Regions from separate parts of the Ruminococcus sp. Marseille-P328 genome, predicted to be linked through region 1. Evidence: predicted binding sites of a transcription regulator. Region 1 holds the regulator's gene; the other holds the start of a gene.
The links. The regulator HrcA, encoded in region 1, represses chaperone genes, less so after heat shock. The targets are predictions, from matches to a motif close to TGTTAGCACTCNNNNNNNNNGAGTGCTAACA.
Positions count from the first base shown of each region.

Region 2: a site for HrcA is predicted at 4,668-4,698, ahead of ACESTK_RS00125 (Hsp20/alpha crystallin family protein). Genes of this name have one in related genera too.

Region 1 covers NZ_CAXUBQ010000009.1:58,167-65,143, reverse strand. The annotation lists gene uvrB (excinuclease ABC subunit UvrB) at 260-2,248, opposite strand; gene ACESTK_RS08240 (chromate transporter) at 2,498-3,073, shown strand; gene ACESTK_RS08235 (chromate transporter) at 3,070-3,639, shown strand; gene ACESTK_RS08230 (TIGR00730 family Rossman fold protein) at 3,732-4,274, shown strand; gene hrcA (heat-inducible transcriptional repressor HrcA) at 4,719-5,759, shown strand; gene grpE (nucleotide exchange factor GrpE) at 5,776-6,438, shown strand; gene dnaK (molecular chaperone DnaK) at 6,554-6,977, shown strand, end outside.
Region 2 covers NZ_CAXUBQ010000001.1:27,732-34,708, forward strand. The annotation lists gene ACESTK_RS00110 (D-alanyl-D-alanine carboxypeptidase family protein) at 1-995, shown strand, start outside; gene ACESTK_RS00115 (hypothetical protein) at 1,127-2,410, opposite strand; gene ACESTK_RS00120 (3'-5' exonuclease) at 2,535-3,485, opposite strand; gene ACESTK_RS00125 (Hsp20/alpha crystallin family protein) at 4,121-4,555, opposite strand; gene ACESTK_RS00130 (hypothetical protein) at 4,852-5,226, shown strand; gene ACESTK_RS00135 (pentapeptide repeat-containing protein) at 5,182-5,787, opposite strand; gene ACESTK_RS00140 (SufD family Fe-S cluster assembly protein) at 6,139-6,977, opposite strand, start outside.

The DNA.
Region 1 (6,977 bases):
TATAAATGTGGCCGGAGGCGATCCGCTGCAGGCAGAGAATCCTGTAAATTGTGACGTACATCTTACAGAAATCCTTTTCAAACAAAGACTGTGGGAAAAAGTCTGTAAATAAGATTCTTCTATGATATGCAAGGGTGATGAGCCTGAAAATTAGGCTTTTCACTCTTCAAACACGCTTTAATCAGATCGTGAAGCGCTCTCTTGAAGCTGATAAATAGTGCCAAATCTGACTGGCAAAATGCATGGGGAAATCGAAGGATTACTTTTCCGCATCTGCAAGATTTTTCTTCAATTCGATCATTTTGTCACGCAGCTCTGCTGCCTGCTCGAAGTTCAAGTCTGCAGCAGCCTGGCGCATCTGTTTTTCCAACTGGGAGATTAGGTTCTTCAGCTCTTTTTTGCTCATGGATTCCGGATCCTTCTTCAGCTTCACTTCAGTTTCAGCAACTGCCTTGGAAACTGCAATCAGATCACGGACTGCCTTCTTAATAGTAGTAGGAGTAATTCCATGTTCCTTATTATAGGCTTCCTGGAGTTCCCTGCGACGGTTGGTTTCCTCAATGGCATTTCTCATGGAATCCGTCATCACGTCTGCATACATGATAACGTGTCCTTCGCTGTTTCGGGCAGCACGGCCAATGGTCTGGATCAGGGAAGTCTCAGAACGAAGGAAGCCCTCCTTGTCTGCATCCAGAATAGCAACCAGAGTGATCTCAGGAATATCAAGTCCTTCTCGCAGAAGGTTAATGCCTACAAGCACATCAAATACATCCAGACGCATGTCGCGGATGATTTCTGCACGCTCCAGGGTATCAATATCCGAATGAAGATAACGGACACGGATTCCCACATCTTTCATATACTGGGTAAGATCCTCGGCCATTCGTTTGGTGAGAGTTGTGATCAGCACTTTGTTTTTTCTGGAGGTTTCTTTCGTTATTTCAGAAATCAGGTCGTCTATCTGTCCCTCTACAGGGCGCACCTCCACTTTCGGATCCAGAAGACCGGTAGGACGGATGATCTGCTCGGCGCGGAGAAGCTCATGGTCGTATTCATAATCTCCCGGGGTAGCAGATACAAACAAAACCTGGTCAAGTTTATTCTCAAATTCTTCAAAACTCAGAGGGCGGTTATCCTTGGCAGAGGGCAGACGGAAACCATAGTCTACCAATGTCTGTTTACGGTTCTGGTCGCCAGCATACATAGCGCCAACCTGTGGGACTGTCTTGTGCGACTCATCAATAATAAGAAGAAAATCATCCCCGAAATAATCCAGCAGAGTATAAGGTGGCTGCCCTGGCTCCAGTCCGGAAAGATGACGGGAATAGTTCTCAATACCGGAGCAGAAGCCGGTTTCTTTCATCATTTCAATATCAAAGTTGGTACGCTCGGAGATACGCTGGGCTTCCAGAAGCTTGTCTTCGCTTTTAAAGTAGTCTACCCGTTCTTTTAATTCCTCTTCAATGGCAATGGCTGCTTTCTGAATCTGCTCCGCTGGTACTACATAATGGGAAGCAGGGAAAATACCGATGTGCGCAAGCTGGCATTTGATTTCTCCGGTGAGCACATCAATCTCAGAGATACGGTCAATCTCATCTCCGAAAAACTCCACTCTGACAGCGGTATCTGAGCTGTTAGCCGGAAAAATCTCCAGAGTGTCGCCACGAACGCGGAAGGTACTTCGGTGGAAGTCCATTTCATTTCGGGTGTACTGAATGTCGATCAGCTCCCGGATAACCTCATCACGATCCTTAGTCATGCCAGGACGCAGGGAAATCATCATGTCCTGAAATTCCTGAGGAGAACCCAATCCATAGATACAGGACACAGAAGAGATGATAATAACATCTTTTCGCTCTGACATGGCGGCAGTGGCAGAAAGACGGAGCTTGTCAATTTCATCATTGATCGCAGAGTCCTTGGCAATATAAGTGTCAGAAGAAGGCACATATGCTTCTGGCTGGTAATAATCGTAATAGGAGACAAAATACTCCACCGCATTCTCCGGGAAGAATTCCTTAAACTCACCGTATAACTGTGCTGCCAGAGTTTTATTATGGGCCAGGATCAGAGTAGGCTTATTCAGCGCCTGAATAACGTTTGCCATAGTAAAAGTTTTACCAGAGCCGGTGACACCAAGCAGCGTCTCAAACTGATTTCCCTCTTTAAATCCCTTTACCAGTTTCTCAATAGCCTGTGGCTGGTCGCCGGTTGGTTTATACTCGGAATGTAATTCAAAATGATCCATATGAGTCCTTTCTTTTATAAAATCAAACACGCTTTAACTGTTTTCAGTATAGCATCCTTTTTTATAAAAGTACAGCAGAATCGAATATTTGTTCTGCCCTCTGAAATGCAGAAGCATTCCAAAACTTTAATTGACAGACATACCTATAGTGCGTTATCTTAAAAAAGAAAAGCGTGATTGTTCACGACCTGACCAGTAACACGCTTCGCGATGCGCAGAAATCATGCAGAATTATTAGGAGTGCCGGAAATGGAAGAAAAACAAAAGAATAAAAGATATGTGCTGAGGAAGCTTTTTTTTGCCTCGTTATATCTTAGTACGTTTACTTTTGGCGGCGGATATGTGATCGTTACTTTATTGAAAGAGAAATTTGTGGATCAATATCACTGGATCGATGAGGAAGAAATGCTGGATCTGGTGGCAATCGCACAGTCATCTCCAGGAGCAATTGCAGTAAACGGAGCAATTGTGGTGGGATACAAGCTTGGGGGAATACCGGGAATGCTGCTGTCGGTTCTGGGGGCTATTATTCCGCCAATGGTGATCCTGTCTCTGATTTCCTTGTTTTATGATGCATTCTGCTCTAATTATTACATAGCAGCTCTTTTGAAAGGTATGACTGCCGGCGTAGGTGCTGTGATCATTTCCGTGGTATACGACATGGGAAAAAACGTGGCGAAGTCAAAAGACTGGGTAAATGTGGTTATTATGGTCATCAGTTTTTGTGTAAGCTATTTTCTGAAGGTAAACATTATTTATATAATACTTATTGTGGCTGTATTTGGATTTGCGCGTACACTTGTGAAGGAGGGCAGCAAAAAATGATTTATCTTCAGCTCTTTTTCAGCTTCCTTCAGATCGGTGCATTAAGCTTTGGGGGCGGATATGCAGCAATGCCTCTTATACAGGAACAGGTAGTGACTATGCATGGCTGGCTTTCCATGGAAACTTTTTCGAATCTTGTGACCATTGCAGAGATGACTCCTGGCCCTATTGCAGTAAATTCTGCAACCTTTGTAGGAACCAGGATTGCGGGTCCTGGCGGCGCAGTGGTGGCTACTCTTGGCTGTATTTTACCCTCCTGTATAATTGTAACCCTGCTGGCATATATTTACACGAAATACCGGAAAATGTCCCTTCTCCAGGGAACTCTTACATCCCTTCGCCCGGCGGTTGTGGCCATGATCGCCAAGGCAGGAGTTACCATTTTAGTATCATCTTTTTTTATAAATGGTGCAGTGGAACTGTTTCGGGAAAACATATGCATTCGAATGGTGGTGTTCTTTACTGCCGCACTGGTGCTTTTAAGAAAATTTAAAATGAATCCTATTCTGGTGATGGTTTTGTGCGGTGTGGCAAATATGGTGTTTTGCGCGGCTGCCGGAAGCTGACTGGAAAAGATATGCCAGCTGACTTTCGTATATGGTGCTGCCGCAGGTAGGCTGCACCTGTGTTTAGAAGAAAAAATAAGGGGGATAACAGATTGAACATATGTGTATATGGCGCTTCAAGTGCACTGCTTAAAAACATTTATTATGAAAAAACAGAAGAGCTTGGAAGAGCAATGGGAAAAAGAGGTCACGGTCTGGTGTTTGGCGGCGGGGCTACCGGAATGATGGGAGCAGCAGCCAGAGGCGTGGCAGCAGAAAATGGTTACATACTTGGAATTGCTCCCCGATTTTTTGACCAGCCTGGAGTTCTGTATGAGAAATGCACGGAATTTATTTTCACAGAGAATATGAGAGAGCGCAAAAAACTTCTGGAAGAAAAATCAGATGCTACGATCGTAGCACCTGGCGGAATTGGTACCTACGAGGAATTTTTTGAGATTTTTACCTTGAAAAGCCTGAAACGTATTGACCGCCCAATTGTGCTGTATAACATTGACGGATATTATGACAAGATGAAAGCATTGCTGGAGTACACAGCAGAAGAGAAATTCATGGATTTTTCCGTGCTGGATCTGGTAGTCTTTCTGGATGAGCCGACAGCAGTTCTTGACTATCTGGAAAATTATAAAAAATAGAGGCTGCTATTCAGCAGGGGCTGTTTTGCGAAACATATAACTGTGAAGGTGCTGAACAGTTACAAAACGGACATGTCGCCTATGGGCGGTATTCCTATATAGGAAAGAAGATGCCAGGGAAAATTTTCTCAAGGCATCTTTTTCATTTATGCGGCAGCAAACATAAGACTGCGTTGGCAGATACCTGATAGTATCCTTGCTGTCCAAAAAAAGTATTGCAGTAAGGAGAATTTAGCCAGAATGGTAAAGTATAGGGTAAAAACTATCAAAAAAGATGAAAAAAATTTGTAAAAAATATTGACAAAAGGAATACTGAGGTGTATCTTAAGAACATAGATGTTAGCACTCCTAAATAATGAGTGCTAACAAAAGGAATTCGAAGAAGCCAGACGGAAATCAGAATCAGGTTTGACCGTCTGCTTTTCAGGAAGGAGCAGATATTTCATGGATGAAGTATTAGATGAGCGCAAACGGAAAATACTGAAAGCAATCATCAAAACTTATATGGAAACAGGCGAGCCTGTAGGCTCCAGAACTATTTCCAAGTATCCGGATCTGAATGTCAGCTCTGCTACTATCCGAAATGAGATGTCCGACCTGACGGATATGGGCTACATCGTACAGCCCCACACCTCAGCCGGAAGAATTCCATCAGATAAAGGCTATCGCCTTTATGTAGATGAGCTTACCAGGGAGAAGGAAGCCGAGATCGCAGAAATCCGTGATCTGATGATTGAGAAATCAGATAAGATGGATAAGGTGCTCAGGCAGGTGGCGAAGGTTCTTGCCACGGATACCAATTATGCGGCTATGGTTGCGGTTCCCCAGTATAAGGGAAGCACCCTGAAGTTCATTCAGCTTTCACGAGTCAATGAGCGGCAGCTGATTGCCGTAGTTGTATGTGAGGGTAATGTCATTCGGAACCAGATCATTAATATTGATGAGGAGATGGATGATCAGACGATCCTGAAGTTGAATCTTCTTCTTAACACGAACCTGAACGGCGTACCCATCCAGGATATTAATCTGGGCATGATTGCCAGATTAAAAGAACAGGCGGGTAGCCACAGTGGTGTGGTTGCAGATGTGCTGGACGCAGTTGCAGCTACAATTCACGTGGACGAAGAAGATATGAAAGTATATACGTCGGGAGCGACCAACATATTTAAGTATCCAGAGCTTGCAGATACATCCAGAGCCAGTGAGCTGATTTCTACTTTCGAGGATAAGCAGGAACTTGCGGATATGGTCCGTGAGGAAATGGGAGACTCGGAGAACACAGGAGTTCAGATATACATCGGGGATGAAGTTCCGGTACGTACCATGAAAGACTGCAGTGTGGTCACAGCTACTTATGAGCTGGGAGATGGAATGCGTGGAACTATTGGAATCATCGGTCCCAAGCGAATGGATTACGAGAATGTAGTGGACAGCTTAAAGAAATTAAAAGTCCAGCTTGACGAAATGGTAAATAAGAAAACCTAGAAAGGCGGTTGAAAGCGTGTCAGAAGAAATGAATAAAGAAGCCGAAGTACAGGAAGAAGCAGTTGACATTCCGGTAACAGACGGAAGCGAAGAAGAGGCAGCAGATACAGCCCAGACAGCAGAAGAGGAGACTTCCGAGGAACCTGCACAGACAGAAGAAACTGAGCAGTCAGATCAGGGAACCGAATCTCAGAAGGAACCGGAAACCAAGACAAAAACTTCTTTCTTCGGTAAGAAGAAAAAAGAGAAAGATAAATTTGAACAGCAGGTCGAGGAGCTTACAGACAGACTGAAGCGCAGCATGGCTGAATTCGATAACTACCGTAAAAGAACGGAGAAGGAGAAATCCAGCATGTACATCATCGGCGCCAGGGACATCGTTGAAAAAATGCTTCCGATCGTGGATAACTTCGAAAGAGGTCTTGCACAGGCACCGGAGGATGATTCATTTGCAGAAGGCATGAAGATGATCTACAGGCAGATGATGACAGCTTTTGATGAGATGGGTGTGAAGCCAATCGAGGCTGTAGGTAAGGAATTTGATCCGAATCTGCATAATGCAGTGATGCATGTGGAGGACGAATCCGTTGGCGAGAACATCGTCGTAGAGGAATTCCAGAAGGGATATACTTACAAGGATTTCGTTGTAAGACACAGTATGGTAAAAGTTGCTAATTAACAGAAAGCAGCTTGGAGAATTAAACTTCATCGACATTTTCTAAAAACAAAGTATAAATGTTACTGTTCGTGTAATGGACAGCAACCATGAATTTTTAAACAGGAGGAAAATTATCATGGGAAAAATCATTGGTATTGATTTAGGTACAACAAACAGCTGTGTAGCTGTTATGGAAGGTGGACAGCCAACCGTTATCGCAAATACAGAAGGATCCAGAACAACACCATCTGTTGTAGCATTCACAAAGACAGGTGAGCGTCTGGTAGGTGAGCCTGCAAAACGCCAGGCAGTAACAAACGCAGAGAAAACAATCTCTTCCATCAAGAGAGAGATGGGTACAGATTACCGTGTAACAATTGATGATAAGAAATATTCCCCACAGGAAATTTCCGCTATGATTCTTCAGAAACTGAAAAAAGACGCTGAAGGATACCTTGGAGAGTCTGTTACAGAAGCAGTTATCACTGTTCCGGCATATTTCAATGATGCTCAGCGTCAGGCAACCAAGGATGCTGGTAAGATTGCAGGCCTTGATGTAA
Region 2 (6,977 bases), on a different contig from region 1:
TGTATTCCAAGAATGCTAATACTCAGCTTTACCCGGCCAGTATTACCAAGCTTCTCACCTGTCTTCTTGGATGTGAGAACCTGGACGTGAACGCACAGCTTACCCTTTCCCAGCAGGCGGCTTACGGAATTGAAGCGGGAAGCTCCACCATTTATGGTGATGCCGGAGAGGTTTTTACAGTTGAACAATGTCTTATGGCACTGATGCTGGAATCAGCCAATGAAATGGCACTTGGTATTGGGGAAGAGGTTTCCGGTTCTGTGAAGAAGTTTGTAGAGCTGATGAACACCAGAGCCCAGCAGCTTGGATGCAAAAACACCCATTTTAATAACCCTAACGGACTTCCTGATGAGACTCATGTAACCACCGCAGGCGACATGGCAAAGATAGCCAAGGCTGCATGGCAGAATCCACTTTGCAGGAAATTTTTCACCACAGATCTTTATGAAATTCCGCCTACCAATATTTTTACAGAAACCCGCTATCTGCTCAATCATCACAAGATGATGGCTGGCAGGGATTACGCCTACGATGGTGTTCTGGGTGGAAAAACAGGCTACACAGATGCTGCTGGTGCGACTCTGATCACCTATGCCAAGCGCGGCAATATGACCCTGGTTGCAGTTGTGATGAATTCCGTAAATGGCGCCTGGGCTGACACAAAAAGTCTCCTGGATTACGGTTTCGACAATTTCGAATGTAAAAAAATGAAAATCAGCAAGAATCCTGTCCCGAAGAAAAATCTTCCAAGTGAACAGTATCTGCTGAATAATTGCGGAAATACTTATCCATTCTACTACACAAAAAATGTATACGTGACCGTCCCCACAGGAACAGACCTCAGTGTTCTTACCAAGAAACAGGCCATTCTTTCCAACGCTGTGGGACCATTGAGATTAAAGAGCAAGTATTATTTCAATGGCCAGATGGTTGGATGGGGAATGCAGTATGAACGGTCGATCATGACCAGTCTGCTGACAACACCGACTTTATAGAATAAGGGCTAAGAATGAAAACTGCATTACGCATTTTCGTTCTTAGCCCTGTATTATTGTAGTTCCTCTACTTTACACAATGTTCTTTTATCTCTTTATTCGAAATGCTCCTATTACTACAATTTCATTTCTCAACTCTTATACCAGAATTTCAGACATTTCACCGTAATATTTGAAGGATCTGCTATTAGTTTTCCTATATTCAGCTTCATGGTTTTTGTCTTTCCCGGTTTTATATTGACCTTAAAGGTTTTGGTGCGGGTCATTTCTTCATTAATGGTCATGGTAAATTTCAGCTTCACTTTTGTGATGGTGCTTTTGGATTTATTGGTGAAGCGGGTTGTGTAAATGGTTTTGCCGGAATCCGGATAATATTTATAGCCTTTCACTTTTACCTGAAGCTGTTTCAGTTTTGGCTTGGGGGCAGGCTTTTTGCCGACGATCACGGTTATGGTTCTCCGCTTGCCATTTACCAGGGCACTTACCTTGGCAGTGCCAGGCTTCTTTGCGATCAGGAATCCTCCGGCTGCATCAACAATCTTTTTATTGCTGGATTTCACTTTCTTGATGGTGATGCTTCCACCGCCGGTTTTGAAAACATAATTGGAAAACATGGTGGTATCCCCCACCTTCAGGGAGATGGAGCTGGAAACAGTTATGACTGTTTTCGCTACTGTGAAGGTCACCTTTTTCGTCTGATTTCCATATTTAAAAACGAAATCCGCCGAACCTGCTTTTGCAAAATATACGCTCACCTCAAAGCTGTCATTGGATTTTGGAGTAATGCCTGTAACCTGTGCCACTGATGAATCCGAAATACTTACAGAATATTTGGACGAATCCTTATTTGAATAAAAAACATAAGGATCGTCAACCGTTACCAGGAACATTCCTGTGGTTTTATCGTAATTGTTTTCCGGCGGATAAATGGCAATATCTGCGTTTTTGCGATTTTCCCGCACATTTACAGTGATGGAAAAATCTACGTTCTGCTCACTTGGAAAACTATCATAATTTACAAATATTTCCATCAATTCCATTTCATCAGATTTGGAGAACGTGGCTGAGCCCTGCAGCACCGTACCTCCGTTTGAATATAAGGGAATGCTGTCGTCATCCAGATACACGCTTGCCCTGCCTGGCGTCAGACTGGAGCTTTGAAAAGTCATAGTCACATCTACCTTGTAATCCATGGAGTCTTCATGAGGGATCTGATAGCCGATATAATAGCGGAATTCGTCTCCATCCCACACATTCATGCTGCCCATTCCGCTGAGTTTAAAACCATCCGAGGTAACTTCCTTGGTGATAGCCGCCTGCGCCCGCAGCGGACCAAAGAGAACCATCAGCAGTGTTACAAAGAAAAATGTCAGAATGTATTTCCCAAACCTGTAAAAATAATTTCTTAAACTCATAAAAACCCCTCCTTTTTTATACGCTGTTGTTGTATTACTTATAATCAGCATATGTGATTGGAGGGGATTTTTCTATTAACCAAATGTTAGTTTTTCATTCGTTACAAGAAGTAGTTTCACGGATTTACTGCTCTTCTTTCTTCAGTCTCCGTTTGGCACGATGCGCATCACGTTTCTGGCGGATTTCATCGGCTTCTTCATCGGTTACATTGGTGAGCTTCTTAATTACATAGTACTTATTGTCTTCCGTTCGGCGAATCCTGATTTTTCCCAGTACAAAGCCATGCTCCTGACAGAGGGACACACTGTAGTAAACCTTGGAATTATTCATAAACCAACGGATCTTACGCTTGGCAGGATTATGGCACAATGGACATTTCGTGCTGGTTACTTCCCGGTCCTTCATGGCTTTTTCGCGGGAATAGAACTCCCGGGATACATATTTATCATAGGTTGGATAGGATATGTGAATCTCTTCACGCTTGCTCTTGGGATTCTGATACACGTCCAGGGATGAGTTTGGAAAAATGTATTTATCTTCTATTTTCTGGAGAATACATGCAGTATAATAAGCATCTCCCAGAGCGCGGTGAAAATCCATTTTCTTCTCCACGCCCATTTTATCAGCAGCAAATTCCAGAGCACGGCGCTCGTCATTTTCTTCATAACGAATAGCAAATAATTTCTGCACATCATAATAAGTCACCGGACCTTTGAGCAGGGAAAGTTTTCCATAATATTTCATGTTCCGCTGCAGTTCCATTACATCCTGATTTCCCCAGGTAAAGAAAATATATTCTTCGCCACACCATTCCAAAAATTCCGTGATGGCCTGTGGGAAAAGAGTTCCATTCTGCAGATCCTTATAATTCATGTGAATCACTTCATGAATGCTGTCATGAATCCAATTGTACACCTGGGGCTTGATCAGACGCTGAAAGCTATCCACAATTTCTTTCTCTTCATTTAGTTTTATGGCGCCGATTTCTATGATTTCAAAAGGCAGACGGCTGTTAGACCACCTTTTTCCCCCCGGACTCTGATTCCATTCCAGGTCAAATACAATGTAATTCATGGGTAAATTCCTTTTCTGAAAATGTTTTTGTTACTGTGAACAGGTAAGCAGTAACATGTTTTTGCCATCCACGATTACTGCAGCAACATCTTGTTTTCACGCTCTGGAGCCTGTTTGAAAAGGCTTTCTGCAAGATGTACATCATAATTTGTGGGAGATTTTTTGTTCTGTCCTTTGCAGTTATCAACAATTCCAGACAAGTATAGCAGACAGGTGAAATGATGTAAAGACATAAGAAAAAACCTGCCGGTGGGTAGCCGGCAGGAAATGAGGGGGTATGAAACAAAATCTATGTAAATTAGAAAATCGTCTTAAAATGAACACAATCTATATAAAAGAAGCTGTTTACCATTATTTCAATATTGCTGAATAATCCATACACTGCAAGCACATCAAACAAAACATGCTCTGCCGCCTTCACTCGTTACTTATGTAAGTCGGCAATATCAGCCGCCGCTTCTGATTTACGGCTAATGCACACTCTATATTATCTAATTCAATTATCTATTTCAATCGTCTATTTCAATTATTTATTTCATCGGCACGAAGCAGGTGAACTGCTCCGCGCCAGTTATTATCTGTTATCAGTTTCCCACGGGAATTCTTATCTGTTAAAACAGCTCTTTCCCCGGAAATCAGCCTTCAATAGAAATAAACTTCTTCTCTTCCGGCACTTTTTTCTTCGCTTCCTTCGGGAAAGTAACAGTCAGAACACCATTGTCATATTTCGCATGGATGTCCTCATGCTCCAGTTCCTTACCTACGTAAAAGCTTCTGGAGCACTGTCCGGTGTAACGCTCTCTGTGAACGTATTTGCCGTTATTGTCTTTCTCATCTTTATTCTCGGTTCTGGAAGCCTGAATGTTCAGATAGCCATCCTTCAGCTGAATCTTCACATCCTCTTTATGGAAGCCTGGAAGATCAATGCTCAGCTCATAATTTCCATCCACATCCTTAATATCTGTCTTCATCAATTCAGCAGCTCTGTAACCTCTGTGATTCTCTCTTTCTACAGGTAATCTCATCCAGTCATCAAATAAATCTTCTCCAAAAATACTAGGCATTAACATAATCCATTCCTCCTTATATTGTGAACACTTGCGTGTTTAATTAACATCGTTGTTGAAACTGGAAGATTTCTTTTTCTCTCTTCCTTTGTTCTGCATGTAATATAACACGCATTGTTAGCACTGTCAATAGGAGAGTGCTAATTTCACATTTTTTTCACATTTATCTTAAATAAAAAACTAAATTTGTGTCCCTTTTCATATTTTCCTTTGTGAATCTCCAGAAATTCTGGTACAAACGGACTGCCTCTCCATTTTCCTCTACTGCATCTGTATTTCCAGTGATTGTATTGTAGATCATGGCAAATGCCAGATTCTCCATTGCCCCGGCATATTACACTGGTTCCGAGGTAACTCCTGAAGTGACAGTTACCCACAGTGGTAAAACCCTAGTAAAAGACAGGGATTTCACTGTAACATACCACAACAACATTGAACCAAGCAGTTATTACAATTCTCCGTGGGTTGGAATTGATGGAATTGGAAATTACCAGGGGTATGTAACCAAATCCTTTACTATAAACAGAGCTGACATCAGCAGCTGCACGGTTACGCTTTCCGATGAAAGCCTTACCTACACAGGCTCCTCTTTACGCCCAACCGCCACAGTAAAAAGCGGGGACAAGGAATTAACCCTGAACCAGGATTATTACGTTTCCTACAGAAACAACTGAGATGCAGGTACTGCTTCCGCAATCCTCACTGGAACTGGAAATTACACTGGTTCTGTTACGAGAGACTTTACCATTAAACCATTGGATATCAACCGCTATTCCGCTTCCCTTTCCCAGTATTCCTACACCAGTGACGGAACAGAGAAATGCCCGGATGTTACCGTTACATACGGAGACAAGACACTTGCGGCAGGCACTGATTTCACAGTTTCTTATAAAGATAATGTGAAGGAAGGTACTGCTACTGTAACTATTACTGGAGCTGGAAATTACACCGGCATTATTAACACAACCTTTACGATCACAGCAGCTCCTGGCAAGGATGACTCGGACGCAGGAAAAGATAATCCTGGTAAAGATGATTCTGGTAAAGATGATTCTGGTAAAGACGATTCTGGTAAGGATGATTCCGGTAAAGATGACTCTGGTAAAGACGATTCTGGTAAAGATGACTCCGGTAAAGATGATTCTGGTAAAGATAACTCTGGTAAAGACAATTCCGGTAAAGATAACTCCGGTAAAGATAACTCCGGTAAAGATGATTCCGATAAAGGCAACCAGAACAGCAGCATGAAAAAGGCGAAAACCCTTACCGTAAAAGGCTCTGCTACACGCGCAACCTTAAAGAAACTGGTTTCAAAGAAAAAATATTATGTACGGATCTGCACCTACAAAGTTGTAAGCGGCAAAAAATATTATTCCAAATGGAGTTCCAAAAAATCCGTAAAAATTAGATAATGTCAAATGCCAGGCAGCGTCTTTGAACGACGCTGCCTGGCATTTTTTCATAAATCTTCCAAACCTACCTGAAGATTCTATATTCTCTGTGTAACTATTCAGCACCTTCACAGTTACAACCTCCGCAAAATAGTACATACCTACTGAATAGTTATTTTTCTGTTTAAGTTTTTATCAACTCAGGAAATTCTCAATGATCACATTTTCCGCCTCAGCTTCCATCATTCCAAGAGTTCTTAGCTTCAGAAGCTGCTCATCGTTAATTCTTCCAATAGCGGCCTCATGAACAATTGCAGCATCCACATGCTTCGCCTGGATTTCCGGGATAGAACCCACCTCTGCATGATCCATAATAATGGAATCACACTGGATATGTGCGTGACATTTGTTCTTTCCAACAGCCTTCGGATGGAAAACCTGGGAAGAGTTTCCCTTTCCAACAGAACGGGAAATAATCTGTGCAGAAGATCCCGCTCCGTTCATACAGACTTCAATATCAGACTCCGCTTTCTGCTCCCCATCTGTCATCAGACGTTCCAGAACAAACAGCTTGGAATCTGCATCCATTGAAACATTTGTGGTACGGATTGTGGAGTCAACACCTTTGATCTGAACGGTATCCAGCGTAAATACGGAGTTCTCTCCAAGCTCAATATTAGTTACGGGATTCAGCACTCTGCTTCCGGTTCCATTCCCCTCTCCATAGTGTTTTTCCTCGTAATGTACATTAGCATTTTTACCCACATGGAAAGTATGAATACCATCGTGACGACTGTCATTACAGCCACTATTGTGGATTCCGCAGCCTGCAACAATGTCAACATCTGCACCGTCTGCCACATAAAAATCATTGTAAACCAGATCGGTCATTCCAGATACACTTACCACTACCGGGATGAAAACCTTCTCTCCCTTTGTCTCCCCGTCAATGAAAATATCGATTCCCGGCTTGTCCTCTTTTTTCTTTATTTTGATATGTTCGCTGTCACCGTGACAGATGGAAATACCATTCT